DNA from 3 places in the Skermanella rosea genome. Region 1 is predicted to be linked to each of the others. Evidence: riboswitches for the same ligand, from Rfam matches in the RefSeq annotation. Region 1 holds a riboswitch; each other region holds the start of a gene.
What was found. Region 1 has a riboswitch for glycine ahead of gcvT (glycine cleavage system aminomethyltransferase GcvT). Riboswitches for the same ligand answer to the same signal wherever they lie in the genome.
Positions count from the first base shown of each region.

Region 2: it holds a riboswitch for glycine, as region 1 does, so the genes downstream of both, JL101_RS17300 (D-amino acid dehydrogenase) here and gcvT (glycine cleavage system aminomethyltransferase GcvT) in region 1, are expected to answer to the same signal.
Region 3: it holds a riboswitch for glycine, as region 1 does, so the genes downstream of both, JL101_RS25930 (trimeric intracellular cation channel family protein) here and gcvT (glycine cleavage system aminomethyltransferase GcvT) in region 1, are expected to answer to the same signal.

Region 1 is NZ_CP086111.1:376,946-386,801, reverse strand. Features, by position in the region: gene gcvPA (aminomethyl-transferring glycine dehydrogenase subunit GcvPA) at 1-425, opposite strand, end outside; gene gcvH (glycine cleavage system protein GcvH) at 425-802, opposite strand; gene gcvT (glycine cleavage system aminomethyltransferase GcvT) at 856-2,004, opposite strand; glycine riboswitch at 2,147-2,245, opposite strand; gene JL101_RS01800 (AEC family transporter) at 2,337-3,212, shown strand; gene JL101_RS01795 (DUF2889 domain-containing protein) at 3,327-3,914, shown strand; gene JL101_RS01790 (ribbon-helix-helix domain-containing protein) at 3,925-4,233, opposite strand; gene JL101_RS01785 (BolA family protein) at 4,601-4,897, opposite strand; gene JL101_RS01780 (DMT family transporter) at 5,017-5,994, shown strand; gene JL101_RS01775 (J domain-containing protein) at 6,051-6,641, shown strand; gene cobS (cobaltochelatase subunit CobS) at 6,739-7,737, shown strand; gene cobT (cobaltochelatase subunit CobT) at 7,815-9,710, shown strand; gene JL101_RS01760 (Fe(3+) ABC transporter substrate-binding protein) at 9,815-9,856, shown strand, end outside.
Region 2 is NZ_CP086111.1:3,699,403-3,709,258, forward strand. Features, by position in the region: gene JL101_RS17260 (response regulator) at 1-427, opposite strand, end outside; gene JL101_RS17265 (asparaginase) at 686-1,768, shown strand; gene JL101_RS17270 (IS4 family transposase) at 1,690-2,979, shown strand; gene JL101_RS36910 (hypothetical protein) at 3,038-3,169, shown strand; partial or broken gene JL101_RS17275 (polysaccharide deacetylase family protein) at 3,385-3,579, shown strand; gene JL101_RS17280 (GTP-binding protein) at 3,746-4,207, shown strand; gene JL101_RS17285 (aldo/keto reductase) at 4,258-5,313, shown strand; gene JL101_RS17290 (hypothetical protein) at 5,425-5,586, shown strand; gene JL101_RS17295 (DUF1206 domain-containing protein) at 5,601-6,425, shown strand; gene JL101_RS17300 (D-amino acid dehydrogenase) at 6,450-7,721, opposite strand; glycine riboswitch at 7,893-7,992, opposite strand; gene JL101_RS17305 (alanine/glycine:cation symporter family protein) at 8,082-9,452, opposite strand; gene JL101_RS17310 (serine protease) at 9,773-9,856, opposite strand, start outside.
Region 3 is NZ_CP086111.1:5,553,132-5,562,987, forward strand. Features, by position in the region: gene JL101_RS25915 (DUF2249 domain-containing protein) at 1-695, shown strand, start outside; gene JL101_RS25920 (hypothetical protein) at 695-1,972, shown strand; gene JL101_RS25925 (universal stress protein) at 2,131-3,009, opposite strand; glycine riboswitch at 3,262-3,352, shown strand; gene JL101_RS25930 (trimeric intracellular cation channel family protein) at 3,577-4,191, shown strand; gene JL101_RS25935 (LysR family transcriptional regulator) at 4,352-5,272, opposite strand; gene JL101_RS25940 (muconate/chloromuconate family cycloisomerase) at 5,375-6,529, shown strand; gene catC (muconolactone Delta-isomerase) at 6,613-6,903, shown strand; gene catA (catechol 1,2-dioxygenase) at 6,953-7,867, shown strand; gene benA (benzoate 1,2-dioxygenase large subunit) at 7,936-9,297, shown strand; gene benB (benzoate 1,2-dioxygenase small subunit) at 9,309-9,800, shown strand.

The DNA of each region.
Region 1 (9,856 bases):
GCGCAGGAGGTGGCGCCGTCATAGAGCGAGGCGTTCGCCACGTCCATGCCGGTGATCAGGGCCACCTGGGTCTGGAACTCGAACAGGTACTGGAGCGTGCCCTGGGTGACCTCCGGCTGGTAAGGCGTGTAGGAGGTCAGGAACTCGCCGCGCTGGATCAGGTGATCGACCGCCGCCGGCACGTGGTGGCGATAGGCTCCGGCGCCGAGGAAGCTCGGCACGCTGCCGGCGGCCACGTTCTTGGCCGCCATGGCGGCGATCGTCCGCTCGACCTCCATCTCCCCGGCATGGGGGGCGAGGCCGTCGATCGGCGCCGCCAGCCGGGCCGACTCCGGCACGTCGCGGAACAGGCTGTCGACCGAGGGCACGCCGATGGTGGCGAGCATCGACCGGCGGTCGGCCTCGGTCAGGGGCAGGTAGCGCATCAGTGCAGGCCCTCGCAGTATTCCTTGTAGGCCGCTTCGTCCATCAGGTCGTCCAGGTCGGACTGGTTCTCGATGCGCAGCTTGACGAACCAGCCCTCGCCCATGGGATCGCGGTTGACCAGGGCAGGGTCGTCCGCCAGCGCCTCGTTGACCTCGACCACGTCGCCGGCGACCGGCGCGTAGACCTCGCTGGCGGCCTTGACCGACTCGACCACGGCGGCTTCCTTGCCGGCGACGACGTTGCGGCCGATCTCGGGCAGTTCGACGAAGACCACGTCGCCCAGCTGCTGCTGGGCGTAGTCGGAGATCCCGACGGTGGCGACGTCGCCTTCGACGCGGATCCACTCGTGGTCCTTGGTGAACTTGATGGTGCTCATGGCGGATATCCCGGAATTGAAAGCCTGAGGAAGTAGGACGGCCGGAGAAACGCTTATCCCCGGTAATAACGCTGGGCGACGAAGGGCATCTCGGCGACCCTGGCCGGAATCGCCTTGCCCCGGACCATCAGGTTGACCGGCGTGCCCGGCGCCGCGGCCGACGTCGCGACATAGCCCATCGCGACCGGGCCGTTGACGCTGGGGCCGAAGCCGCCGCTGGTCACCTCGCCGATCGGGGCGCCCGAGGCGTCGGTGACCTGGGTATGCTCGCGGGCGGGCGCCCGGCCGTCCGGGCGGATGCCGACGCGGCGGCGCGCGGTGCCGTCGGCGAGCTGGCCCAGGATCACATCAGCGCCGGGAAAGCCGCCCTCGGCGCGGCGGCGCTTGCCGATCACCCAGTTCAGGCCGGCCTCGACCGGGGTGGTCGTGGTGTCGATGTCGTGGCCGTAGAGGCATAGCCCCGCCTCCAGCCGGAGAGAGTCGCGCGCTCCCAGCCCGATCGCCTCGACCTCGGCTTCGGCCAGCAGCAGGCGGGCGACGGTGTCGGCCAGCACGTCGGGGACGGAGATCTCGTAGCCGTCCTCCCCGGTGTAGCCGGAGCGGGTGATCAGCACGGCGACGCCGCGGAAGTCGGCCTCGATCGCGCTCATGAACTTCATGGTCGCGGCCTCGGGCACGAACCGGGCCAGCACCTCGGCGGCCTGCGGTCCCTGCAGCGCCAGCAGCGCGCGCTCACCCAGGTACTCGACAGCGATCCGGTCGCCGATGTGCCGGCGCAGATGGGCGATGTCGGCCTCCTTGCAGGAGGCGTTGACGACCAGGAACAGGTGGTCGCCCATGTTGGTGATCATCAGGTCGTCCAGGATGCCGCCCTGCTCGTTGGTGAACAGGCTGTAGCGCATCCGCCCCTGTCCCAGCGCCTGGACGTCGCCGGGAACCAGGGTCTCCAGCGCCGCCGCGGCGCCCTCGCCGATCAGGCGGACCTGGCCCATGTGCGAGACGTCGAACAGCCCGGCGGCCGACCGGGTATGGAGATGTTCCTTGAGGATGCCCAGGGGGTACTGGACCGGCATGTCGTAGCCGGCGAAGGGCACCATCTTGGCGCCCAGTTCCACATGCAGGGCGTGGAGCGGCGTCGTGAGCAGGGGGGCGTCACCGCCAGTTGAATCACTCAAGGAACATTTCCTCCGACAGGGTCCCATTCCGCGCGAACGGCGCGGTCACGGCCCCCTCTGTCGCGGACCTGAGAGATTCACCGGCACACCCTTCGGCAGGACCAGCTTACTCCTTCGGTGAGGCTTGCCCGAGTCGGATCGTCCGACCGGCATCCTGCTTTCCAGAGTGCTTCCCTCTGCGGTCCTTTTGCCTGAGAGTTTCCGGGGGCGGTTGCTCCTTCGGCGCCACCGGGACGAACGGCCCGGCGATCTCTCCCGCGAGAGGTCTTCAGCATGTGGACGTAAGCTAACGGGTGCGGTGCGAAAGTCAACGCACGTCTGCCGTTTCCCCTGCGGCACCCGCGCGGTATAGAGCCTCCATGATCCTTCAGTTCATCCATGTGGTCTGGCCGATCTTCGCGTGCGCCGGGCTGGGTTGGCTATGGCAGCGCCTGGGCCAACCGTTCGACGAGAAGTCGGTTTCGGCCCTGGTGGCATATCTGGGGGTGCCCAGCCTGCTGCTGACCTCCCTGTCGAAGACCGAGGTGCGGCTCGACGTGCTGCTGGAGACGCTGCTCGCCGGCGGGCTGGCGCTGGCGCTCTGCGCCGCCGCCGGGGCCGCGGTGCTGAAGCTGGCGCGGCTGCCGGTGCGGCCCTACCTGCCCTCGATCATCCATCCCAACACCGGCAACCTGGGATCGCCGATCGTCTTCTTCGCCCTGGGCGAGCCGGCGATGCCCTACGCCATCGCCTTCTCCACCCTGGTCCAGATCAGCCATTTCACGGTGGGCGTCGGGCTCGCCTCCGGCCAGATGTCGTGGCGCACCGTGCTCGTCTCGCCGCCGCTCTATTCGCTGGCGGTGGCGCTGGTGCTGATCGGCACCGGCACGCCGCTGCCCCGATGGGTGCTGGACGTCACGGGCCTGCTCGGCGGGTTGACGGTGCCCCTGATGCTCCTGCTGCTGGGCGGGTCGCTGGGGAAGCTGAAGCTGTACCGGCTGGGCCGGCCGGCGGCGCTGTCCTGCCTCCGCGTCGGGCTGGGGCTGGCAGCCGGCCTGGCGGTGTCGAAGGCGCTGGGCCTGGACCCGCTGCCGGCGGGGGCGCTGGTGATCCAGTGCGCGATGCCGGTCGCCGTTTTCAGCTATCTGTTCGCCGTCCGCTACAACGGCCCGGCCGACGAGGTCGCCGGCATGATCCTGATCTCCACCCTGCTGGCGCTGGCTGCCTTGCCGCTGATCCTGATGGCCGCCGCGTGAGGAGGTGCATGAGGGGGCATCGCAGGCATTCCCGCGCCGCGCTTGACCCCCCGCGGCGCGCGGCCGATATTCGGGTACAGGTTTACGTATACGTAACATAAAGCACAGGTCCAGATGCCGCTTTCAGCACCCGCCCCGCGCGAGCATATCCATACCCGCCGGGTGACCTGCCAGGGATTCCGCCGGACCGACGGGCTGTGGGACATCGAGGGCCATATCACCGACGTCAAGACCTACCCGTTCGAGAACGACTTCCGCGGCCCGATCGAGCCGGGCGATCCCATCCATGACATGTGGATCCGGCTGACGGTGGACGACCGGTTCGAGGTGAAGGCGGTCGAGGCGGTGACCGACAAGAGCCCCTATGGGGTGTGCCCGGCGATCACGCCGAACTTCCAGCGGCTGGTCGGATTGCGGATCCGATCCGGGTGGACCCAGAAGGTCAAGGAACTGCTGGGCGGCGTCGAGGGCTGCACCCATCTGGTGGAACTGCTGGGGCCGGTCGCCACGACGGCGTTCCAGACGATCTTCCCCGTGCTGGCGCGCGAACGGGCGCGGGGCGGGTCGATGGACGGCGACTCGCCGTCCGCTCCCGCCGCGCGCAAACGCCCGCCGCTGCTGCTCGACACCTGCCACGCCTTCCGGAGCGACGGCGAGGTCACCCGGAAACAATGGCCGGAATACTATACCGGCAACGACTGAACCCCGGCGATCACTCGGCGGCGTCCGGCGTCTCGAACGGCGTCTGGTGGAACGGTTCGCCTTGCCCGTGGGAGGCCCGGGCATGCCCCTCCTCGGTGGCGGCCGCCCGGAAATAGGCCAGCGCGAAGACCCGGATCGCGGCGGTCAGGGACGTGGCCGGCTCCTTCCGCTCGTTGATCTGGGTGCACAGGACATGGATGGTGATGCGCTCGCGCCGGCATATGTCGTACAGGGCGTCCCACATGAAGGGTTCGAGCCGGCAACTGGTCCGGTGCCCCGCGACGGTGACGTTGCGGCTGACCAGCGTGCTCGGCTTCATGGCCGCCTCCAGGCGCGATGCGCCGGGTCCCTCGCCATCCGTTGCGAATTCGGCGGGCTGGTTGTCGCGAGCGCCCGCCGGTTCGGAGGCGACCTCTGGCGCCGGGGCGGCTAGCGCCTGATCAGAATGCATTCGGTGAATCCCTCTCAATCGATCCTACGGAGTGCGCCGCCGTCCGATCGACAGGGGTCCTCGAAAACCCATATCAGCCGAATGGTTGCGCAGGTGTGACTGTACGCACTTTCGAGGTAATTTCAACCAATGTCATATTCCCTTTGGAAGATATTTCTTCATTACTGCTATCGCTCTGGTTGCTCCTGTATGCAGTCTTCCGCTGTCTGCATCCAGGGGGCTTCACCTTGGCGGATCAGGCATCCTCCGCGGGCGTCAGCGTCCTGAGGCTCAGGGCGTGGACCCGCTCCCGCAGCTCGTCCGCGACGGCCTCGTAGACCAGGCGCTGGCGGGCGACCCGGGACTTCCCGTCGAAGGCGTCCGACACGATCAGAACGTTGAAATGGGTTTCGCCCAGGGGGTCCGCACCGGCATGGCCGGCGTGGCGGTGGGAGTCGTCGACGATTTCCAGCCGACTCGGGCGGAAAGCCTCGGTCAGCTTGGTACGCATGCGGGTCGCGTAGTCCCCGGACTGGGTCGCCGTGCTGGTCATCTTGAAACCGCCTTGCCGATGGGGCTGTTGAGGTGCGTGGTCCGACGTGCGGCGGATGCAGCATCGCCGTCGCTTGAAAAGTGCTATCGTCCCCTTCCCGCTGTCAAGGAAGCCCCTGATTGTCCGATCCCGGTTCCACCCGGTCCGCCCTTTCCTCCCCGGGTTCCCCGTCCGGCACGGCCGGGACCGGGGCGAGCGCCACCGTCTCGGCCCGAAGCGCCTACCTGCTGCTCGCGACCGTCATCCTGCTCTGGGGAATCAACTGGCCGGTGATGAAGCTCGGCCTGGCCGACATCCCGCCCATGACCTTCGCCGTGATCCGGATGGTGCTGGGCGCGCTCTGCATGTTCGGAGTGCTGGCGGTGCGCGGCGGCATCCGCCTGCCCGACCGCCACGACCTGCCGATCGTGCTGTCGGTCGGGCTGCTCCAGATGGGGGCGTTCCTGGCGCTGGTGACGGTGGCGCTCCAGTTCGTGCCGGCCGGCCGGTCGTCGATCCTGGCCTACACGACGGCCCTGTGGGTCGTGCCGGGCGCCGCGCTGTTCCTGGGCGAGCGGCTGGGCGGCCGGCGCCTGGTCGGTTTCCTGCTCGGCATGGCGGGCGTGGCGGTGATGTTCAACCCGGCGGCGTTCGACTGGACCGACCGCGACGTCCTGATCGGCAACGGCCTGCTGATGCTTGCGGCGCTGGCCTGGGCAGCCCAGATCATACAGGTGCGCGGCCATACCTGGCACGCGTCGCCCCTTCAACTCGCGCCCTGGCAGTTCACGGTCGCGGCGGTGGCCCTGCTGCCGTTCGCCGTCCTCCTGGATGCCGGCAAACCCATCGATTGGACCGCGCAGCTGGCCGCGGTCCTGTTCTACAATGCGCCGATCGCCACGGCGTTCTGCTTCTGGGCGGTGGTCACGGTCAACCGTGCCCTGCCCGCCATCACAACCTCGCTGGGCACGCTCGGCGTACCGGTCGCGGGCGTCATCGCCTCGGCCGCGATGCTGGGGGAACCGGTGACCTTGACCAACCTGACGGGACTGGTGCTGATCCTCGGGGGGCTGGCCTGGCTGGCCTTCGCCGACCGCAGGCCGTCCAGCAACCGATAGCCGCGCTGCGAGCGGGGATGCTTGCCAGCGCTTCAACCTCTGACCATACTTTTCCGATGCACAAGAACCGTGTCCAATACTCGACCCGTTTTTCCGAGGAGGCGCCGCCGGCGACCCGCTGCTGCGACATGCCCACATGCTCGGCCACGGGCGAGTACAGGGCGCCCAAAGGACGCGAGCGCCTGAACGAATATTTCTGGTTCTGCCTGGAGCACGTGCGCGAGTACAACAAGGCGTGGGACTATTACGCCGGCATGTCGGAGCGCGAGATCGAGCGGCATGTCCGCAGCGACGTGACGTGGCAGCGGCCGACCTGGCCCATGGGGTTCTGGCGCACCCGCGAGCGGGCGATGCACGAGGAGGCGATGCGCCAGTACGGCTTCCGCGACGCCGGCGACGGAACCGGCGAGCGCGGCCGCAACGGCCGTGCCGACGGCGCCGCCAACCGGATGCGAACCCCGGAGGAGGAGGCGCTTGCCGAACTCGACCTGGAGCCGCCGGTGGACTTCGCGCGGATCAAGGCCAGATACCGGGAACTCGCCAAGATCCACCATCCCGACATCAATGGTGGCGACAAGACCGCGGAGGAGACGTTAAAACGGATAAACCGGGCCTACTCGGTACTGAAAACCAGCTACGGGGCCTGAGACGGCTTCCCCCGGATCCTCGGCAAGGGGGATCCTCCGCACGATAGAACCGGCGCCCGAGCCGTCCACCCAACCGATGAATGAAGCGACAGACACTATGGCCTCCGAAACGACACAACAATCAGCGCTGACCGGCTCGCTCCCGGACATCAAGGTCTCCGTCCGGCAGACTTTCGGGATCGACAGCGATCTCCAGGTTCCCGCCTTCAGCGCCAATTCCGAGCACGTGCCCGACGTGGACGACACCTACCGGTTCGACCACGACACCACGCTCGCGATCCTGGCCGGCTTCGCCTACAACAGGCGGGTCATGGTCCAGGGCTACCACGGCACCGGCAAGTCGACCCATATCGAGCAGGTCGCCGCCCGCCTCAACTGGCCCTGCATCCGGATCAACCTGGACAGCCACATCAGCCGCATCGACCTGATCGGCAAGGACGCCATCGTGCTGCGCGACGGCATGCAGGTGACCGAGTACCGCGAGGGCATCCTGCCCTGGGCGCTCCAGCACCCGTGCGCGATCGTGTTCGACGAGTACGACGCCGGCCGCCCCGACGTCATGTTCGTGATCCAGCGCGTGCTGGAGGTCGAAGGCAAGCTGACCCTGCTCGACCAGAACCGCGTCATCCGCCCGCACCCGGCGTTCCGCCTGTTCGCGACCGCCAACACCGTGGGCCTGGGCGACACCACCGGCCTGTACCACGGCACCCAGCAGATCAACCAGGGCCAGATGGACCGCTGGAACATCGTCGCCACGCTCAACTACCTGCCGCACGACGACGAGGTGAAGATCGTCGCGGCCAAGGTCCAGGGCTATGACGACGAGAAGGGACGCCAGCAGATCTCGGCCATGGTCCAACTCGCCGACCTGACGCGCGCAGGGTTCATGTCGGGCGACATCTCGACCGTCATGTCGCCCCGCACGGTCATCACCTGGGCCGAGAACGCCAAGATCTTCAACGACATCCCGTTCGCGTTCCGGATCACCTTCCTGAACAAGTGCGACGAGGTGGAGCGGTCGACCGTGGCCGAGTACTACCAGCGCTGCTTCGGCACCGAGCTTCCGGAGACCGGGGTTCGCGCCAACCTGGCGTAAGGAAGACGGGGGCACCGATCCGAGGGTCGGGTGAGGGGCGCCCCGACCCGCGCGAAACAGCAGAGCCGAAGATAGACATGTCCGACAAAGAAAACCCCGTCGAGATCTTCAAGCGCGCCACGTCGGCCACGATCCGGGCCATCGCGGAGCGCAACGATCTCCAGATCGGCTTCAGCGGCGAGCCGCCGGGCGTGGCCGGGGCGCGGGTCCGGGTGCCGATGCCGGCGCGCGACCTCAATCCCCGGGACGTCGCCACCCTGCGCGGAGCGGCCGACGCGGTGGCCCTGCGGCTTCGCCACCACGACAGCGGCATCCACACCCAGCGCATGCCCACCGGCGACACCGCCCGGGCGGCGTTCGAGGCGCTGGAGCAGGCCCGCTGCGAAGCCCTGGGCGCCCGGGCCATGCCGGGCGTCGCGTCCAACCTGGGGGCGGCGCTGGACGAGCGGTACCGCCGCCAGGGCTTCGAGCGGGTGACCGAGCGCGACCAGGCCCCGCTGTCGGAGGTGATGCGCCTGCTGGCCCGCGAGGCGCTGACAGGCGCGCCGCCGCCCGCCACCGCCCGCTTCGCGGTGGACCTGTGGCGCCCCTGGGTGGAGGAGCGGATCGGCAAGGACATGAACGAGTTGGCGGCGCTTCTGGACGACCAGGACCGCTACGCCCGCGAGGTCCGCAAGCTGCTGTCCCACCTGGACATGGAAGTCGGCGGCGAGCCGGAGACGACCGAGGAGGACGACGAGGAGCAGCAGGAGGGCGAGCCGGACGAGAACGAGCCGAACGACGGCCAGTCCCGCGGCGGCGAGGATTCGACCAGCCAGACCGAGACCATGACCCAGCCCGACACCCGCGAGGTCGACCAGGACGACGGGGCGGAGGGCGCCGACCAGATGGACGGCGAGATGGCCGAGGGCAGCGGGTCGGAGGAGCCGGGTTCGCCCGGGCAGCCCTGGCGCCCCGACCACAGCCGCCGCAACGAGGCCGATCCCGACGCCTACAAGGCGTTCACGACGGAGTTCGATGAGGTGGTCGAGGCCGACGACCTGTGCGACCCGGACGAGCTGACCCGGCTGCGGGCCCTGCTCGACCAGCAGCTCCAGCACCTCCAGGGCGTGATCTCCCGGCTGGCCAACCGGCTCCAGCGCCGGCTGCTGGCGAAGCAGACCCGCGCCTGGGAGTTCGACCTGGACGACGGCCTGCTGGACGCGGCCAGGCTCAGCCGCGTGGTGGTCAACCCGGTGCTGCCCCTGTCGTTCAAGCGGGAGAAGGAGACGGATTTCCGCGACACCGTGGTCGGCCTGCTGATCGACAATTCGGGATCGATGCGCGGCCGGCCGATCACCATCGCCGCGATGAGCGCCGACATCCTGGCGCGCACCCTGGAGCGATGCGCGGTCAAGGTCGAGATCCTGGGCTTCACCACCCGGGCCTGGAAGGGCGGGCAGGCGCGCGAGCGGTGGATCGGCCGGGGCAAGCCGGCCAATCCCGGCCGGCTCAACGACCTGCGGCACATCGTCTACAAGAACGCCGACGCGCCGTGGCGCCGCGCCCGCAAGAACCTGGGCCTGATGCTGCGGGAAGGCATCCTGAAGGAGAACATCGACGGCGAGGCGCTGCTGTGGGCGCACAACCGGCTGATGGCCCGGCCGGAGCAGCGGCGCATCCTGATGGTGATCTCCGACGGCGCGCCGGTCGATGACTCGACGCTGTCGGTGAATTCCGGCAACTACCTGGAGCGGCACCTCCGGCAGGTCATCGACACGATCGAGACCCGCTCGCCGGTCGAGCTGGTGGCGATCGGCATCGGCCACGACGTCACCCGCTATTACCGGCGCGCGGTGACCATCGTCGATGCGGAACAACTGGGCGGCACCATGATGGAGAAGCTGGCCGAGCTGTTCGACGAGGACACCAGGGCCGGCCAAACCGCCGGGAGCCGGCGCGGAGGGGGCGCGGCCAGCCGCCGCGCCCGGTAATCTGCAAATGCTTCTCAAACTCGCTTGACAGGCGCGGCGTGTCCGAACAAGGTGCCGAGCGTTGCGAACGCATCTCATTCACGCCGGTCTGTCGAGGGAAACCCATGAACTTCTTCACTCGCGGCACCCTTGCCGCCACTTTCGGC
Region 2 (9,856 bases), 2.8 Mb from region 1:
GGACGGCCTCATGCCGTTCCTTCGGCGGTCTCTTGCGCAGCGCGGCGGCGACGGAGTTCAGGACGGCATTGACACGCACGGGCTTGATCAGGACATCCGATGCGTACTCCCGCCCGTCCAGGGCCGCCCTCTGATAGTCGGAGGTGACGAAGATGATTTCCACCCCCATCGGATGCAACTCGGCCGCGACCGATATGCCGTCGATGGCGCCCGCAAGCTCGATGTCGAGCAGCGTCAGGTCCGGCAGGTCCTGGAACGCCGTGCGGAGCGCTTCCTCGCCGGTGTCGACCGGTCCCAGGACGGTGTAGCCTTCCCTTGCCAGGATGGATGCCAACCCCATGGCGATCAGGTGATTGTCTTCGCAGACCAGGATGCGCTGCGCGTCGGACCGTTCCGTGCTGGTGGCGATGTCTACAGTAAAAGGCATCTGGGCGCCCCCCATGCTGAGCATGACCTCCGTGATTTGGACTGCAGAGTGCGCCCGAGAACGTTAACCAAACGTTAGCCATAAATTATGCCTCATTGAAACCATTTTTCCTGCCCGTCTCCGCGGGTCAATCCCTGCGCGACCTGGGCGGATCGGGTGGAGCCAACGGCCACGGCACGGTGTTGCTATGGAGGGAGCGGCGAAAAGCAGGCACTTCCCGTCCGCACCCCATCCGAACCCAGCGGGGAACGAAATCCAGTGACACGCATCGTCGTCCTCAGCACCGGCGGGACCATCGCGTCGCGCTACAGCGCGGAGCATGGGTCCGTGGTGAGCAAAGTGGCGGGCGAAGAACTCGTCTCGACGCTCGGCCCCCTCGCCCCCGGCGTGCCGGTCACGGCGGAGGAGTTCTCCAACCTCGGAAGCTACCGGATCGATCTGCCGACCGCCTTCGAGTTGGCCCAGCGCATCCGCGCCCTGCTTTCGAACCCGGATACCGCCGGCGTGGTCGTCACCCACGGGACCGATACCATGGAGGAAAGCGCCTACCTCGCGGACCTCCTGCTCGAGTCGGAGAAGCCGGTCGTCTTCACCGGGGCGCAGCTTCATGCCGACGAGCCCGACTCCGACGGGCCGCGGAACCTGGCTGACTCGATCCGGGTCGCCGCCTGCCTGGATGCGCGCGGACTGGGCGCCCTGATCGTGTTCGGGCAGGAGATCCATGCGGCCCGGGACGCCACCAAGATGCATGCGTCGCGGGTCGGGACCTTCGCGTCGGCCGAGCACGGCAAGCTGGGCGAGATCGATGCCGGCCGGGTAAGGCTGCAACGCAGGACGATCCGGCGCGGCACCGTCGAAACGCGCCGGATCCAGCCTCGGGTCGACCTGATCAAGCTGGTCATGGGCTCCGATGCGGCGTTCGTCAGGGCGGCGGTGGAGAACGGCGCGCGCGGTCTGGTGCTCGAGGCCTTCGGCCGGGGCAACGCCACGCCGGCGGTCGCCGAGGCCGCGATCGAGGCGATCGGGCGAGGTATTCCGGTGGCCGTGACCTCCCGCTCTCCCCAGGCTAATCTATCAACAGATCTTTTTAGGTGCGGCAGGTTGACTCGGGTTTGTCGCTGTAGTTGCGTAGTTTGGCGGGGATGTGATTCTGTTCGTGACGTTCTCAGGCGGAGGGCGTCACGAATGGACATTCAGGTTGATATCGTCGGCCGTTTCAACGATGAACGGCTGAAAAAAGGGGGCGGCAACTGCTGCAAAGGATGGTCGAGCGCTCGACCGTCCGCATTCGGCGTTTGTCGAACGACCGGATCGAAGAGGCTCGCTTCGGGCGTTGGCTGAACAATGCCAAGGTAAGACTGGTGGAAATGGAATGCACGATCGGCGAGCAGATGCGGGCGCGCGTCGTCGGCCTGCATGTTCTGGCCATCCAGGACACCAGCGAATTGAACTATCAGGCCCATGCCGGACGAACGCGGGGCCTGGGCACCGTGGGCAATGGCCGGGACGCCGGGCTGTTCGTCCATCCGGTGCTGGCGGTCGAGGCCGAAAGCGGAGCTTGTCTGGGACTTGTCGGAGCGCAGGTCTACGCCCGTCATGAAACCGCGGCCAAGCACCGTCGGGCTCTGCCGATCGAGAGCAAGGAATCGATGCGCTGGCTGGAGGGCGCGCAGACAGCCAAGCACTATCTCGATACGGCCCGGCACGTCACGGTCGTCGCCGACCGCGAAAGCGACATCTACGAGGAATGGGAGCGGCTGCCGGAAACGGGTTTCGATCTTCTGACGCGGGCCTGCCGCGACAGGGCGCTGGCCGGAGGCGGCTACTTATACGCCTGGAGCGACGCGCTGGCGGTGGCGGAGCGCTTCACGCTGGACCTTCCCGAACGCCCCGGCAAGCGCTCGGCCCGCACGGCGACCCTGGAACTGCGCTACGGCGCGGTCGCGGTGAAACGGCCCAGGAACGGGACACACCCCGGCGCCGCACCGGCGCTCGCCCTTCGAATGGTCGATGTTCGCGAAGTGGACGCCCCCGCCGGAGAAGACCCGGTACATTGGCGGCTGCTGACGACACATCAGGTCGAGGACACCGCAAAAGCCTTGGAAATCGTGCTTTGGTACCGGCGGCGCTGGACCATCGAGCAGCTTTTCCGTACTCTCAAGACGCAGGGGCTGGATATCGAGTCGAGCCAGGTCGAAAGCGCCGACGCCCTTCAGCGGCTGGCTTTCGTCGCCCTGGTCGCCGCCACGCACATCCTGCAACTGCTCGGCGTTCGCGACGGCGTCCTGGTTCGCCCGATCGACGACACTTTCTCCGCACAGCAGGTCAGCGTCCTGATCGCCCTACAACCACGTCTGGAAGGCCGCACCGCCGCCCGCAAAAACCCACATCCGCCCGACACGCTGGCTTGGGCCGCATGGTTTATCGCCCGTTTGGGCGGCTGGGACGGCTATCCCAAATCCAAGCCGGCTGGACCCATCACTTTTGCCAGAGGCTACGCCCGTTTCGCAACAATGTGCGAGGGCGTAGCTCTCCGGCAAAAGATCTGTTGATAGACTAGCTCCCCAGGGGAGGGTCGAGCCGATCTACGGGGTCGGCGGAGGGTCGGACCTGGCAGCGGCCGGGGCGATCTTCTGCGGCGACCTGAGCGGCATCAAGGCACGGATCCTGCTGGCGCTGCTGCTGGGGTCCGGTGCGGACCCAACCATGATCCGCCAGAAAATGGAGCTTCACGGCAACTGATCCGGCGGAAATCGCGAACAGGGAAGAGGTGAACGATGGGAAAAGAGATCCTGGTATCCTACGGCGTCGATGTGGACGCGGTCGCGGGCTGGCTCGGGTCCTACGGCGGCGAGGACAGCCCCTGCGACATCTCCCGCGGGGTATTCGCCGGGCGGGTCGGAAGCATGCGGCTGCTGCGCATGTTCGAGAAATGGGGGATCAGGACGACCTGGTTCATGCCCGGCCACTCGATCGAGACCTTCCGGGAGCAGATGAAGGCCGTCGCCGACGCCGGCCATGAAGTCGGGATGCACGGCTACAGCCACGAAAACCCCATCGCGATGACCCCGGTGCAGGAGGAGGCGATCTTCGACAAGTGCGTCGACCTCATCGCCGAGCTCACGGGCAAGCCGCCGCGCGGCTACGTGGCGCCCTGGTGGGAGTTCGGCTCCAAGACCAACCAGCTGCTCCTGCAGAAGGGCATCAAGTACGATCACTCGCTGATGCACAACGACCACCATCCCTATTACGTGACGGTCGGCGACCAGTGGACGAAGATCGACTATTCGCAGCATCCGTCGGCCTGGATGAAGCCCTATGTCCCGGGCGCCCGAGGCTTCCCTGCTCCTCGACGACATCCACGACGCCGGGGCCCGCCCAAGCGAAGTCGCGCGCTGGCTCGCCTCCGAAACCGCGGAAGGGCATCACCATCACGATCATCCGGACGTGAACCTTCATGGCGACGTTCGGGCGTTCCTGCTGACGGCGGAGAAGCCGTTGGACTGGGCCCGTTTCGGGCTTTGGCTCTCGATGCTGCTCAACCGCCACGGCACGGAAGTGCTTCGCCTCAAGGGACTGCTGTCGATCCGGGGGGTGGACACCCCCGTCGTCGTCCAGGGAGTGCAACATCTGATCCACAAGCCGGTTCATCTCGACGCCTGGCCCGACGGCATTCCGGGCACGCGGATCGTCGTCATCGCCCAGGGCCTGGACCCGGCCATCGTCCGGCGATCCTTCAAGGCCTTCGTCGATACTCCGGCCGGGCAGGAAGCGACCTGACGTTTTCGACCCCGACCGCCCCCTTTCCGATCCTGCGAGGATTTCACCAGATGGACTATCGTCAACTCGGCCGATCCGGCCTCAAGGTGTCTGCGCTGACGCTCGGCACGATGACGTTCGGCGGCAAGGGGAGCTTCGCCAAGACCGGCAATACCGATCCGGCCGGCGCCCGCCGCCAGATCGACATGTGCCTGGATGCCGGGATCAATCTCTACGATACGGCCGACGTCTATTCGACCGGCCTGTCCGAGGAGATCCTGGGAGAGGCCGTTTCCGACCGGCGCGACCGGTTGCTGATCGCCACGAAGGCGCGCTTTCCGATGGGAAAGGACCCCAACGACAGGGGCCTGTCGCGCCACCATCTCGTCCGCGCCTGCGAGGCGAGCCTCAGGCGGCTGAAGACCGACTACATCGATCTCTACCAGCTCCACGAATGGGACGGGCTGACCCCGCTGGAGGAGACCCTGGCGGCGCTCGACGACCTCGTCCGGTCGGGCAAGGTCCGGTACGTCGGCGTGTCGAACTTCTCCGGCTGGCACCTGATGAAGGCCCTGGGGATATCGGAGCGGGACGGCTTCGTCCGTCCGGTGTCGCAGCAGATCCACTACACGCTCCAGGCCCGCGAGGCGGAATACGAGTTGGCGCCGATCGCGGTGGACCAGGGCGTCGGCATCCTCATCTGGTCGCCGCTGGCGGGGGGACTGCTGTCCGGGAAGTACCGGCGCGGCCGGCCCGAGCCGGAAGGCACGCGCAAGGCCAACGACTGGCGCGAGCCGCCGGTGCGCGACCTGGACAAGCTCCACGACATCGTCGAGGTGCTGGTGGAGATCGCGGAGGCTCGCGGCGTCTCGGCGGCCCAGGTCGCCCTGGCGTGGCTGATCGGCAGGCCGGGCGTGGCATCGGCGGTGATCGGGGCCCGGACCGACGAACAGCTCGCCGACAACCTCAAGGCGGCCGATCTCACCCTGAGCGCCGACGAATGCGCCCGGCTGGAAGAGGTGAGCCGGCCGCCCCTGCTCTATCCCTACTGGCACCAGGCGAACACGGCATCAGACCGCCTGTCCGCGGCGGACCTGGTGCTGATCGCCCCGCACCTGAAGGCATGAGCACCGGCGGGACCGCGAGCGGCGTACCACTTTCGATTTCACCGCAGAAGCGCAACGATTGACGCCTTTCCCGGTTGATGGATTGAAATCAACTTGAGGGGAATGCAACCCATGCGCACCATGAAGATCGTCCTCGTCGCCCTGGCCGTCCCGGTGCTGCTGGCCGCCTGCGGATCGGACGACACGGTGACGGAGCGGACGACGACCACGACCACGCCCGGCACCTACTCGGACTCGGTGACGACCGAGCGCAAGACGACGGTCGACGACTGAGCCGGCGGACCGCAATGGGCAACCTGGGTCGTTTCGAGTCCCTGGCGCGTCTCGGCTACGGCGCCCGCGGCGTCGTCTACGTGCTGGTCGGCTGGTTCGCCATGATGGCCGCGATCGGGGCCGGCCAGCTGACCGACACGAAGGGCGTGCTGCGCGAGATCCTGCAGCAGCCCTTCGGCAAGGCGCTGCTGGCGGTCGTGGCACTCGGGCTGGTCGGCCACGCGGTCTGGCGGGTCGCCCAGGCATGGTTCGACCTGGACGGGCACGGTACCAAGGCCAAGGGGCTGGTGGTGCGGAGCGGCCTCCTGGCGAGCGGGGCCATCCATGTCTCGCTCGCCGTCTTCGCGGTCTCCCTGGTGCTCGGCTGGCAGGGGCCGGGATCGGGAGGCGGCGGCGACGGAGCCCAGGACTGGACCGCCTGGCTGCTGTCCCAGCCCTTCGGCCGCTGGCTGGTGGGCGCCGTCGGCCTCGCCGTCCTGGGGGCCGCCGCCGGGCATTTCGTGAAGGCCTGGAAGGCGACCTTCCGCCGCTTTCTGCGGGCCGACCCGAAGGCGATGGAGATGATCTGCCCGATCGGCCGGATCGGCCTCGGCGCCAAGGGCGTCGTCTTCGTGATCATCGGCATCTTCTTCCTGACCGCCGCCTGGCAGTCCGACTCGTCCGAATCGGGCGGGCTCGGCAAGGCGCTGCAGATGCTCCAGGAGCAGCCCTACGGCGCGTGGGTGCTCGGCATTGTCGCCATCGGCCTGTTCGCCTTCGGCATCTACAGCGTGATCGAGGGAGTCTACCGCCGGATCGACTGTCCGGCGGTGCTCGCCCGCTTCAACGTCCCGGCCTAGGTCCCGGCCTGGCCGTCGCGCCGGTCAGGCGGCCGTCCGGGTCTCCAGGACGGGCGGATCGGCCGGCAGGGCGAGGGCGATCTTCTCGGCGACGACCTGCGCGGTGGCCGCGGAGAGCGTCCAGCCGAGATGGCCGTGGCCGGTGTTGTAGAAGACCCCCGGCCGCCGTCCCGCGCCGACGCGCGGCATCATGTCCGGCATCATGGGGCGGAGGCCGCTCCACGGCTCGACCCTCCCGGTATCGACCTGCGGGAACAGGCCCCGGGTCCAGTCGACCAGCGGCCGGATCCGGTCGGCGCGGATGTCGCGGTTCTCGCCGTTGAACTCCGCCGTGCCGGCGACGCGCAGGCGGTCGCGCCCCAGCCGGCTGGTGACGATCTTGGCCTTGTCGTCCAGCAGGCTGACCCAGGGGGCCGCCGCGCGGCTGGCGTCGTCGTCGAGATGGACGGTGATCGAGTAGCCCTTGACCGGATAGATGTTCACCCGGTCGCCGACCATGGCGGCGAACTTCCGGCTGGCGACGCCGGCGCAGATGACGACGCCGTCGGCCACCATCTCGTCGCGGGACGCGCGGCCCGTCCCGTCGGCGCCGGACCAGACGACCTTGACGCCGGTGTCCACGTGCTCGATCCGCTCCACCGCGGCATCGTGGACGAAGCGGACGCCGTAGCGGACGCACGCCTTGGCAAGGCCGCGGGTGAACTTGTGGATGTCGCCGGTGGCGTCCGACGGGGTGAAGAAGCCGCCGTGGAAGTCGCCGGGCAGCGCCGGCTCGATGGCGCGGATCTCCTCCGGAGTCACCGGGCGCCGGTCCAGCCCACCCTCGACCAGCATTTCGTTGACGCGGGCCGCATGCTCGAAGCCCTGGCGGTCGCGGTAGAAGTGCAGGATGCCGCGGGTCTCCAGGTCGAAGTCGATGCGCTCCTTCTCCGCCATGGCGAACAGGTGGCGCCGCGCTTCGATGGCGAGGCGGGTGGTCGCGACCGTGTTGGCGCGGTAGTGGCGGATGTTGCCGACGAACTCGGCCATCCACGAGTATTTGTGCCAGTTGGGCGACGGGTTCATCAGGAGCGGCGCGTCGCTTTTCAGCATCCAGGCGAGGCCCTTGACGACCGTGGACCAGTGGTTCCAGACCTCCGCGTTGCTGGCGGAAAGCTGGCCGCCGTTGGCGAACGAGGTTTCCATCGCGGCGTAGCGCTGACGGTCGAACACGGTGACGGCGTAGCCCTTGCCGGCGAGGGCGTAGGCGGTGGTCACGCCGGTGATACCGGCGCCGATGACGGCGATGTGGCGCATGAGTGTTTCTCCGGTGCGCATGAGGGCAATGGGGACCGGGCGACGGCCCGGTCCGGCTTTCCCCATCTGTCGCTGTACCTGAGAGCTTGCCCCGATGCTCCGCGGAGCGCCGGGCTTCCCCTTCGGTGGGCATCACCGGCTGCTGGCAGCCGGCCGCCTCTCTCCAGATCGTCCAGCCATGCGGTCCCTTGTGCCTGAGAGTTTCCTGGGGGGTTGCTCCGTCGGCGCCGACGCCGGCCTGGACCGCGTCGAACTCTCCCGCATGACAGTAACGGACATTTTCAAATATTCACTTCCGGGCTGACCTGTCAAGACGAGGATCGGAAAACCCTGGTCCCGAACGGTCGGCCCGCCGGCCGATTACTCCGCGGCGACCAGCCTGCCGTTGCCTTCCCGCGCGAAGTATTCGCGGCTCAACTTGACGATCACGGGCGACAGCAGCAGCAGCGAGATCAGGTTGGGGATCGCCATGAAGGCGTTCAGCGTGTCCGCGATCAGCCAGACGAGGTCGAGCTGCGCCACGGCGCCGAGGAACACCGCCAGAGTCCAGCAGATCCGGTAGGGCTTGGCGGACTTGGTGCCGACCAGGAATTCCCAGCATTTCTCGCCGTAGTAGGACCAGCCCAGGATGGTGGTGAAGGCGAAGACGGCGAGCTCGACCGACAGGAGGTACTGGCCGATCCCCGGCATCGCGGCCTCGAACGCCGACGAGGAGAGCACCGCCCCGGACTCGCCGCTGTTCCAGACGCCGGACACGACGATCGCCAAGCCGGTCATGGTGCAGACGATGATGGTGTCGATGAAGGTGCCCATCATGCCGACCAGGGCCGAGCGGACCGGGCTGCGGGTGGTGCCGGCCGCCTGGGCGATGCCGGCGGTGCCGAGGCCCGCCTCGTTGGAGAAGATGCCGCGGGCGACGCCGTAGCGCATGGCCGCCCAGACCGCGGCGCCGGCGAAGCCGCCGCTGGCCGCGACCGGGGTGAAGGCGTGGGTGAACACCAGGGAGATCGCCTCGGGCAGCCGGTCGGCGAAGACCACCAGGACGAACAGGGCGCAGAGCACGTAGCTGACGCACATGGCCGGGACCAGCGCCTCCGCCACCCGGCCGATCCGCTTGATGCCGCCCAGGATGACGGCGCCGGTGACGACGGTCAGCACGATGCCGGTAAGCCAGACCGGCACGCCGAAGGTGTTCTCCGCGACCCCGGCGATGGCGTTGGCCTGCACCATGTTGCCGATGCCGAAGCCGGCGAAGCCGGCGGTCAGCGCGAAGGCCACGCCCAGCCAGCGCCAGCGCGGGCCGAGGCCGTTCTTGATCGCGTACATCGGCCCGCCGACATGCTCGCCCTTTTCGTCCACCTCGCGGTAATGGACGGCCAGAAGGACCTCGGCGTACTTGGTCGCCATGCCGACCAGCGCGGTGCACCACATCCAGAACAGGGCGCCCGGGCCGCCGAGGGCTATGGCGGTCGCGACGCCCGCGATGTTGCCGGTGCCGACCGTCGCGGCCAGCGCCGTCATCAGGGCCGCAAAGGGGCTGATCTCGCCGTCCTCCGCCGAGCCCGCCTTGCGGCCCTGCCAGACGAGCCGGACGCCGTAGCCGATCTTGGCGAGCGGCATCAGCTTGAGCCGCACTTGCAGGAACAAGCCGGTGCCCAGGATCAGCACCAGCATGGGGACACCCCAGACAACGCCGTTCAAGGCGTTGAGGCTTTCGGTGAAAGCTTCCACGTTTCCTCCGACTGAATCTTTGTTCTGTTTCTTTGTTCAGTGTACCGGGAAGGCCGGGCGGACCTGCGGGCGACCTGGATCGCCGGCCCGGAACCGGTCTTCGTTAACCAGAATTCAGCAAACGCCGTGCCACTCCGGAAAACGCTGTGTTTCGGCGCTTTCCGGGGCGGCTTTGAGGCTTCGGGATGTATGCGGAGGTTTACGCTCGTGCGAAGCCGGGAGGTCGGGGCTTTGGAAATCCCTGAGGGATCAGAGACTTGTTCCGGCTGTATGCAAGGGCTTACAGCGTAAACGAAAACGTACAGGGAGATCCGGCCCGGCTACCGGCGCAGATGCCCTGCTTTCACAAACCTTTCCACGTCTGCGCGGATCGACTGTATCCAGACCCCTTCGTTCGCGGCATA
Region 3 (9,856 bases), 920 kb from region 1:
ACGCCATGGCCGGCCAGATTCGGCTTGGCGAGGCGGCGCGGGTCGCCGGCGTATCGTTCGAAGCCCTGTGCAGGGTGTTGCAAGGAGAGCTGCCCACATCCGAAATTGCTCACTTGCCTGGGACTGACCGTCCTGTTCCGATGGAGCGAAAGACCGTCGGCGACTGGTTCGTGCAGGCCGAACGCCTGTCCGCACCGCACCTGGATGTGCGGCCTCTCTTGGCATCAGGGCAGGATCCGTTCTCTCAGGTGATGTCCATGTCGGCCCGGGTGCCGGCAGGCGGCTTCATGGTGGTGGATGCTCCTTTCGATCCGGCTCCGCTGCGCCGGGTGCTCGCCGGGAAGGGCTTCACTTCGCAAGGACGTCAGGTCGGACCCACCCACTGGCGCATCTGCTGGCGCCGCGAAGATCCAACCGAGGCCGGCTCGGTGACCGACGAACCGATGCCACGGCACGGGCCCGAACCGTGGAATGCCGCCGACGGCACCCATCTCGACGTGCGGGGCCTGCAACCCCCGGAGCCGCTGACCCGGGTGCTCGACCTGATCGACCGGGGCGAAATCGACCGGCTGACTCTTCACCACGACCGCGAACCGGTCTTCCTCTATCCCATGCTGGGCGAGCGGGGCTGGTCATGCCTGTCGGTCGAGCATTTGCAGGGTGAAGTCCGGATTGAACTGGCGCGGGATGCGTGATGATCGCTCCAGGATCCAAGCTGCTGCCGGCATCCATTCCGTTCCGCTTTCTGGCGGCGGCCTTGCTGTTTCACCTCTTGGGCTGGACCGCGCTGGCAGCCGGGGCGCCGGTCGTGGCCGGTGCCGAGGGCGGGCTAGGCCTACCGGTCGCAGCCCTCCACCTGATCACGCTCGGCGTGCTGACCGTCACGGCCGTCGGAGCCGGGTTCCAGCTGCTGCCAGTGGCGATCCAGGCCGATTTGCCCGGCGTGTGGCCGTGCAGGATGACTGGGTGGTTGCTGCTCCCGGGGGTCGTGGTGCTGACCTGGGGCATGATGACGGCCGACCTGTGGCTGCTCGGCATAGGAGGAATTTCCGTCGCACTGGCCCTGCTAGTGTTCGCGGTGGTGGTTGGTATGGCTCTGCTCCGCACCGACCAAACCAATCCGCAGGTCCGGCTGGTCGTCCGCCACTTGTGGGCGGCACTGGCCTGCCTGATGGCATTGGCCGTCCTGGGTCTTGCCCTGCTCGGCGACTTCGCGCACGGCTACCTGGATGACCACCGAACCGTGGCCGTAATCCACCTGGCGGTCGCCTGCTACGGCTTCCTGGGCTTGCTGGCCGCCGGGTTCGTACAGGTGCTGGTTCCCATGTTCGCCCTGGTGGCGCCGCAACGTGAACGCCCAGCCACACTCGTACTTGCTCTTGCTGTCGCTGCCCTCATCCTGGCCGGCGCCGGAGCCCTCATCGGTGCGGCTTCCCTCGGTCTGGCCGCGGCGTGCCTTCATGTCCATGGCATGGCGGGATTGATGCGCCGGCGGAACCGCCGTGATCTCGGAACCTCATTCCTCCTCGTCCGACTTTCCTGGGCCATGCTGCCTGCCAGTCTTGTGCTGGGGCTGCTCCTGATTCTGGATCTTCTGCCGGCCTGGGGCCCTGGGCTGTTCGTGCTGACGCTGGTGGGCGGCTGGCTGCTCAGCCTCGTGCTCGGCATGCTCCAGCGGATTCTGCCGTTCCTGAGTGCTATCCACGCAGCAAGGGCCGGCCGACGCATTCCCAAGGTGTCCGAGCTTAGCGACAGTCCGCTCCTGCAGATCCAGGCAGCGTGCCACGTCGCCGCACTGGCAGCGGTCGGGATGGGAATGGTGCTCGATCTGGAGGTTTTGATCCGCGGAGGCGCCCTGACAGGAGCAGGGGGAGCCGTCGCCTTCATCATCTACGCGCTCGATCTTTACCTGCGGATCAGGGCTCTGCCCCAGGTCCGCCCCGTCGCGGCGAGAGGAAAAACCGCTCCTTGATCTTCAGCGGGTGATCGTGTTAGTTATGACGCGGAAGGCTATGGCGTGGCACTCGTGCAATCCCTCACTTTTCACGGGATTGGGAGTGTCGCTGGAGGCAGAGCCTGCTGCGAAAATTTCATCGATCCAGCAATGCCATTCGCGAAACCCCTCTCCCGTCAGTGGGCCAGCAGAACTGGGCAGTCGATCGGGTGATTGAGCATGTACCTCGTTGCTCCACCCAGGATTATTTCACGGAGGCGGCTATGACCGTATCCGCCCATTACCAATAATCCAGCATTCATTTCCATGGCTGTCGCGGCCAGCGCCTCGCCGACCGACCGGCCGTCCCGCTTGATGCTCAGAACCGAAGCTTCGACACCATGCCAGGCGAGATGCTTGACGAGACGTTCGGCGCGTGGGTGCTGATGTCGGGCGATTGCCGCAGGTGAAGGCGCCCTGCCCTCTTCCACGATCAGGATGGTAACCACGTCCGCGCGCGCGATGAAGTCCTGAGCGCCTGACACCGCCCGGGCCGCCGCCAAGCTGTCATCCCAGGCGATCACAACGGAACTGCTTAGCCTCGTCAGATCGCCTGCCCTCAGGAGTACGGGGCGCCCGGACTCGAACAGGGCAGCCTCAAATATTTCCAGGTTCGCGGACTTGTCGGTTGGACGGGACAGCAGCGTCAGATCAGCCGCACGGGCTTCCGCAACGAAAGCTCGCACCACTGATTGCGTGATCTGTCGCCATTCAGCCGTCACGCCCCCGGCTTCCGTGAGTCTGGTAGCGACCGGGACCGAAGCAGTGGCCGTGAACTCCTCGAATGTCCTTTTGGCCGCGGAGGCAATCGTGTCAGCTTCGCATTGCGCCTTGCGAAGCATAGTGTCGAGCGTATCTGGAGAAAAGCCCTTGTCATAGAGCGGCATCTCCTGTCTCGGCTCCCATCCCACGTGCAGAACATCGACATGCGCGGAGAGCGGGGTCGCAAGCTTGAAGGCGTCCTCCAGAAGGTTTGCTTCCAGGCCGTTCGACGGAACGAGAACATGCTTTATCATCTGCCCCTCCTTGGTGCTGCCAGGTTGGTAAGGGCAGCTGCTGCAGAGTATCCGAAGCGGCATGAAACCATGTCAAGGCGCTACGGAAAGTCTATCGAGCCGAACCGAGCCTGAGTGAACTAGGGCCGGCAGAGACCTAGCCCGATCTCCATCGGCGCCAAACACAGCAGCAGGCATGCCACCTGTTCGAGCCGCAATTAGTCTTTTTTGAAACCTATTACTTGACAGCGGGCGAGCACTCCCGGATATTCCGCGTATTCTGCGGGAGAGAGAGGCGATATCCGCCTCCGCCGAAGGCGCAAACTCCCATAATCGCTCAGGCAGACCGAACCGCAGAAACATTGTGCCGACTGGAGAGAGGCCAAGGTGCCGTACCATGCGCGCCCTGGCCCACCGAAGGGGCAGGCTCCGTCCGGAGCCGAAACTCTCAGGTAAAAGGACAGTGGGAGAGGCGTACAGGATCCGCAACAGAGCGTGCCCTGTCTCTATCAGGAGTCTCCCCCAAATGTATCCACTGTTACCCTCAGCATCCATTCCGCCGCCGCTTCCCATGCTCGGGGAATCGACATGCTGATCGTCGTCTACCTGATCGCCATCACCGTCGAGGCGATGTCCGGCGCCCTCGCGGCCGGGCGCCGCAACATGGATGTTTTCGGCGTTGCCGTCATCGCCTTCGTCACTGCGCTGGGCGGCGGCACCATCCGTGACCTGATCCTCGGCCACTTCCCCATCCGCTGGACCCAGCACCCGGAATACATTGTCCTGGTGATCTCCGCCGGACTGCTGACCACCGTGCTCGCACGCTACATGCATCATTTGAAGCGTGTTTTTCTCGTACTCGATGCAATGGGCCTGATCGCGTTCTCGCTGATCGGCTGCAGTGTCGCGCTGGCGATGGATTACTCCATCATCGTCGCCATCATGGCAGGGATGATGACCGGCATCTGCGGCGGCATGCTGCGTGACGTGCTGTGCAACCAGGTACCGCTGGTGCTCCGGCGTGAGCTCTATGCCAGCGTCTCACTGATCGTCTGCGCCCTCTTCATCGGCCTGCGCGAACTCGGCATCGACACCGACCTGAATACCGCAATCAGCTTCATCAGCGGCCTGACGCTCCGCCTGCTGGCCATCTGGGGCGGCTGGAAGCTGCCGACCTTCTCCTACCAGCAGCGCTGGGATTGATAGGCTGACCGGCATGATCGGTACCTCCGGCTGCCTGGCAATCCTGGTATCGGGAAACCGAAGTTCCTGGATCAGCAGCCTCACACAGACCGGAGAAGCCAAGCTACGATGGCACTGCTGCGTGGTTCCCATCCATGACTGATTTCCGGCGCAGGTAAGATCAGGTCTCCAATCCTTCCGGTATCTTCCACCCCCATTCCCGATATGCCTCGATGATTACCCTCGCCATGACCATCGCTTCGTGCGACCGGTCATCGGCCCGGCGGCTCATGATGATCGGAGACGTGATGGTCTGCTCGATCAACTCGCGGTAGACCACATCGTCCCGGCGCAGGCGCTGCACCGAAGTCGGGACGATGCAGATACCGACCTCCGCCGCGACCAGGCCGATCGCCGTCTGAAGCTCGCGGGCCTCGTGGGCGATGTGCGGCTCGAGGCCGCGGTCGCGGAAGATCGAGATCACCTGATCGGCATAGCTCGGTCGCGGCACCCGGGGGTACAGGATCAGCGGTTCCCCGGCCAATTCCCCGAAGCTCAGCGGCCCCTCCCGCTGCAGAAGAGGATGGCTGAGCGGCAGGGCCACCACGAGCCGTTCCTCGCGAAGGACGTCCCGGCGGACCGCCGGATCGTCTAGGCGAATGCGGCCGAAACCGACATTGATCCGGCCATCCTTCAGGGCCGCGATCTGTTCCAGGCTGGCCATCTCGACGAGGCTGACGTCGAGCCCCGGCGTTTCCGCGCGGAAACGCCGGATCAGTTGCGGCAGGGCCGCGTAGATGGTCGAGGCGACGAAACCGATGACGAACCGAGGTCGCTCCGCCTCGCGAAAGCGCCGCATCATCGTGCGCAGGTCGTCGAAGCGTTCAAGAACCAGGACGGCATGCTCGAAGAAAAGCCGGCCAGCCTCGGTCAGACGCAGCGGCCTGCTATCCCGGTCGAGAAGCATGATACCGACCTCATCCTCGAGCTGCTGGATCTGGCGGCTCAACGGCGGCTGGGCGATATGGAGCTTCTCGGCGGCCCGGGTGAAGTTCCGCTCCCGGGCGACGGTGATGAAGTAACGGAGATGGCGGATCTCCATTTCATACCTCCAGGGTATCACTCAAGACCAATTTAGTATTTCCTTTTCCATAAGCCAAGACTTAGTTTTCTGGCCATAGGGAGCTCAGGGAGCATCAAAATAATGTTGCAGATCAAAGAGATCGAGACCTTTCTGGTCGATCTTCCGACCATCAGGCCTCATGTTCTCTCGATGGCGACGATGTATCGCCAGACGATAGTGATCGTTCGCCTCCACTGCTCGGACGGTATCGTCGGCATCGGCGAAGGCACGACTATCGGCGGCCTGAGCTACGGCGAGGAAAGCCCGGAGAGCATCAAGCTCGCCATCGATACCTACTTCGAACCCATTCTCAGGACTTGCGACCCCTCCCGGGTCGGCCAGACCATGGCCAGGATCGGGCGTGTCGTCATCGGCAACCATTTCGCCAAATCGGCGGTGGAAACGGCGCTGCTGGACGCCATGGGCAAGCGCGTCGGCCTGCCGGTCTCCGAACTGCTGGGCGGACGCCACCGCGATGAGTTGCCGGTCGCCTGGACGCTGGCCAGCGGCGACACCTCCAAAGACATTGAAGAGGCCAAGCGTGTCCTGAGCCTGCGCCGCCACAACATCTTCAAGCTGAAGATCGGCAAGCGCGCGGTGACCGATGACGTCGCTCATGTGGCATCGATCAAGAAGGCGCTCGGCGATAAGGCCAGCGTGCGGGTCGATGTCAACCAGGCCTGGGATGAGGCCAGTGCTTCCCGCGGGTTGGCGATGCTTGAAGATGCCGGTGTGGATCTGGTCGAGCAGCCGATCTCCAGGGCGAACCGCTCCGGGCTGGCGCGGCTTGCTGCCCGCTTCATCATCCCGATCATGGCCGACGAGTCCCTCCACGGACCGGACGACGCCTTCGACCTCGCGATCCAGGCAGCGGCGGATGTTTTCGCGGTTAAGATCGCGCAGTCGGGCGGTTTGCAGGCTGCCGGACGGGTGGGGGCCATCGCGGATGCCGCCAGCATCGGGCTTTATGGCGGCACGATGCTCGAGGCCGGCGTCGGCACGATCGCCTCGGCGCACCTGTTCGCGACGTTTCCCCAGCTTGCCTGGGGTACCGAACTCTTCGGACCACTTCTCCTCACCGAAGAGATTCTGACCGAGCCTTTGGGCTACGGCGATTTCGCCCTGAAGGTACCGGACAAGCCCGGCCTCGGCGTCGAGTTGGATCCGGACCGTATCGACTTCTTCCGCCGCGACCGGGCCGGCACACGGACGCACAGCTTTCCAGGAAAACTTTAAGAATACAGCGTTCTGGAGAAACAATAGAAGCGTATCTGCCCGGTGAAGTGTCAGCAGTCAACTATAACCATGGAGGAACAACAATGCTGTTCCAAGTCGAAATGGAAGTCCGCCTGCCGCACGACATGGCACCCAGCGCGGCGGACGAGTTGAAGCGCGTCGAGCGCGAGCGGGCCCAGCAGCTGATGCGGGACGGCAAGTGGCGCCATCTCTGGCGCGTGGTCGGTCACTACTCGAACACCAGCGTCTTCGACGTCGAGAGCCACGACGAGCTGCACGCGATCCTCACGTCGCTGCCGCTCTTCCCCTTCATGAAGATGAAGGTCACGCCTCTGTGCCGCCACCCCTCGTCCATCCGTGGGGACGACACCTGAGTTCGCAACCGGCGAGCAATCCAACAATCAATGCCAAGGGAGAGAAACCATGCAAAAGGAACAGATCAAGCAGCTCGTTGACCGCATCAGCGGCACCCAGATCAGGGAACCCAACCCGCGGGTCAAGGCGATCGTCGATCGCATGCTGCTCGACCTCTTCAACGTCATCGACGACTTCGATGTCCAGCCGGAAGAGTTCTGGTCGGCACTGGGCTACCTGACCGAGCTCGGACAGCGCAACGAGTTCGCCCTGCTCTCGGCCGGCCTCGGCATCGATCACTATTTCGATGTCCGGCTCGACGAGAAGGAGGCGCAGGTCGGCATCGAGCCGGGCAGCACGCCGCGCACCATCGAGGGGCCGCTCTACGTCGCCGGCGCTCCGGTTTGCCAAGGCGAGGCCCGACTGGACGACGACACGGACAGGGGCGAGATCCTGTTCATGGACGGCCAGGTGACCGACACGCAAGGCGCGCCGATCGCCGGCGCGCTGGTCGAGGTCTGGCACGCCAACTCGCTCGGCAACTACTCCTACTTCGACAAGAGCCAGAGCGCCTTCAACCTGCGGCGCACCATCGTGACCGACGCCGAGGGACGCTACCGCTTCCGCAGCATCATGCCGTCCGGCTACGGCTGTCCGCCCGATGGCCCGACGCAGAAGCTCCTGAACCTGCTCGGCCGCCACGGCCAGCGCCCGGCGCACATCCATTTCTTCGTCTCGGCACCGGGATTCCGGCAACTCACGACCCAGATCAACATCCAGGGCGACAAGTACATCTACGAGGACTTCGCCTTCGCCACGCGGGACGAACTGATCCCCGACGTGACACACCAAACCGACGAAGCGGCACTCCGCGATAAGGGCGTGGATCGCCCGTTCGCCACGATCACCTTCAACTTCGCGTTGCCGCATGCCGTCGAAGGCGTGCCCAGCACCCTGATCGACCGGCCCCGGGCCGCCGCCTGACCCTTGCACTGCCCCTCCCGCTTTTCGGCGAGAGGGGCGGGACTAACAAAATCAACGGAGGAAGCACCATGGACACCCATCTCATGGAACGGATCGACGCGGCCATCGTCGAGGACAAGGAGCACGGCCTCTACCGCGCCAAGCGCGACATCTTCACCGATCCCGAGCTGTTCGAGCTGGAGATGAAGCACATCTTCGAGGGCAACTGGATCTATCTTGCTCACGAAAGCCAGATCCCCAACAAGAACGACTACTACACGACCCACATGGGCCGGCAACCGATCTTCATCGCCCGCAACCGCAATGGCGAACTGAACGCCTTCATCAACGCCTGCAGCCACCGCGGCGCCATGCTGTGCCGCCACAAGCGGGCCAACAAGGCGACCTATACCTGCCCGTTCCACGGCTGGACCTTCAACAACTCCGGTAAGCTGCTCAAGGTCAAGGACCCCGAGGGCGCCGGCTACCCGGAGCAGTTCAACAAGGACGGCTCGCACGACCTGACCAAGGTGCCCCGGTTCGAATCCTACCGCGGCTTCCTGTTCGGCAGCCTCAATCCCGACGTGCCGCCGCTGGCCGAGCACCTGGGTGAATCGGCCAAGATCATCGACCTGATCGTGGACCAGTCGCCCGACGGGCTGGAAGTGCTGCGCGGCTCCTCGTCCTACATCTATGACGGCAACTGGAAGCTCCAGACCGAGAACGGCGCCGACGGCTACCATGTCAGCGCGGTCCACTGGAACTATGCCGCGACGACCAGCCGGCGCAAGACCGCGGTTAACCCGGACACGACCCGCGCCATGGATGCCGGCGGCTGGGCCAAGCAGGGCGGCGGCTTCTACTCGTTCGAGCACGGCCACCTGCTGCTGTGGACCCGCTGGTCCAATCCCGAGGACCGGCCGCTCTACGAGCGCCGTGACGAGCTGGTCGCCCAGTACGGGCAGGCACGGGCGGACTGGATGATCGGCATCTCGCGCAACCTGTGCCTCTACCCCAACGTCTACCTGATGGATCAGTTCGGCTCGCAGATCCGCACGTACCGGCCGATCAGCGTCGATAAGACGGAAGTCACGATCTACTGCATCGCGCCGAAGAACGAGAGCGCCTCGGCCCGGGCCCAGCGTATCCGGCAGTACGAGGATTTCTTCAACGCCAGCGGCATGGCGACCCCGGACGACCTGGAGGAATTCCGCTCTTGCCAGATCGGCTACATGGGCAAGGCGGCCCCCTGGAACGACCTGAGCCGCGGCGCCGAGCACTGGGTTCATGGCGCCGATCAGAACGCCGAGCAGATTGGCCTGCAGCCGCTGATGAGCGGCAAGCTGACCGAGGACGAGGGTTTGTTCGTCGTCCAGCACCAGTACTGGCAGGACACCATGCGGCGCGCCCTTGAGGTCGAAGCCGCTGAAAAGAACGCGAAGAAGTCGTAAGGGAGGCCGACATGACGATCACGTACGAAAACCTGCTGGCCTTCCTCTACCGCGAAGCCCGCCTGCTCGACGACAAGCAGTGGGAGGAGTGGCTTCAGCTCTACGCACCGGACGCCGAGTTCTGGATGCCGGCCTGGGACGACGACGGCACCCTGGTGACCGATCCGCAGCGCGAGATCTCGCTGATCTGGTACGGAAACCGTGGCGGCCTGGAGGACCGGGTATTCCGCATCAAGACCGAGCGGTCCAGCGCCACGTCACTGCCGGAGCCGCGGACCTCGCACAACATCAGCAACGTCGAAATCCTGGAGCAGCAGGATGGCGTCTGCAAGCTGCGCTTCAACTGGTTCACCCTGAACTTCAGGTACAAGCTGACCGACACATACTTCGGAACCTCGTTCTACACGCTCGACACTTCGGGCGGGCGGCCGCTGATCAAGAACAAGAAGGTCGTGCTGAAGAACGACTACATCCATCACGTCATCGATATCTATCACATCTGATCGGGCATATCCGATCGGCCACATCTGATCAGCATTTTTTCGGATGCCGTGATCAG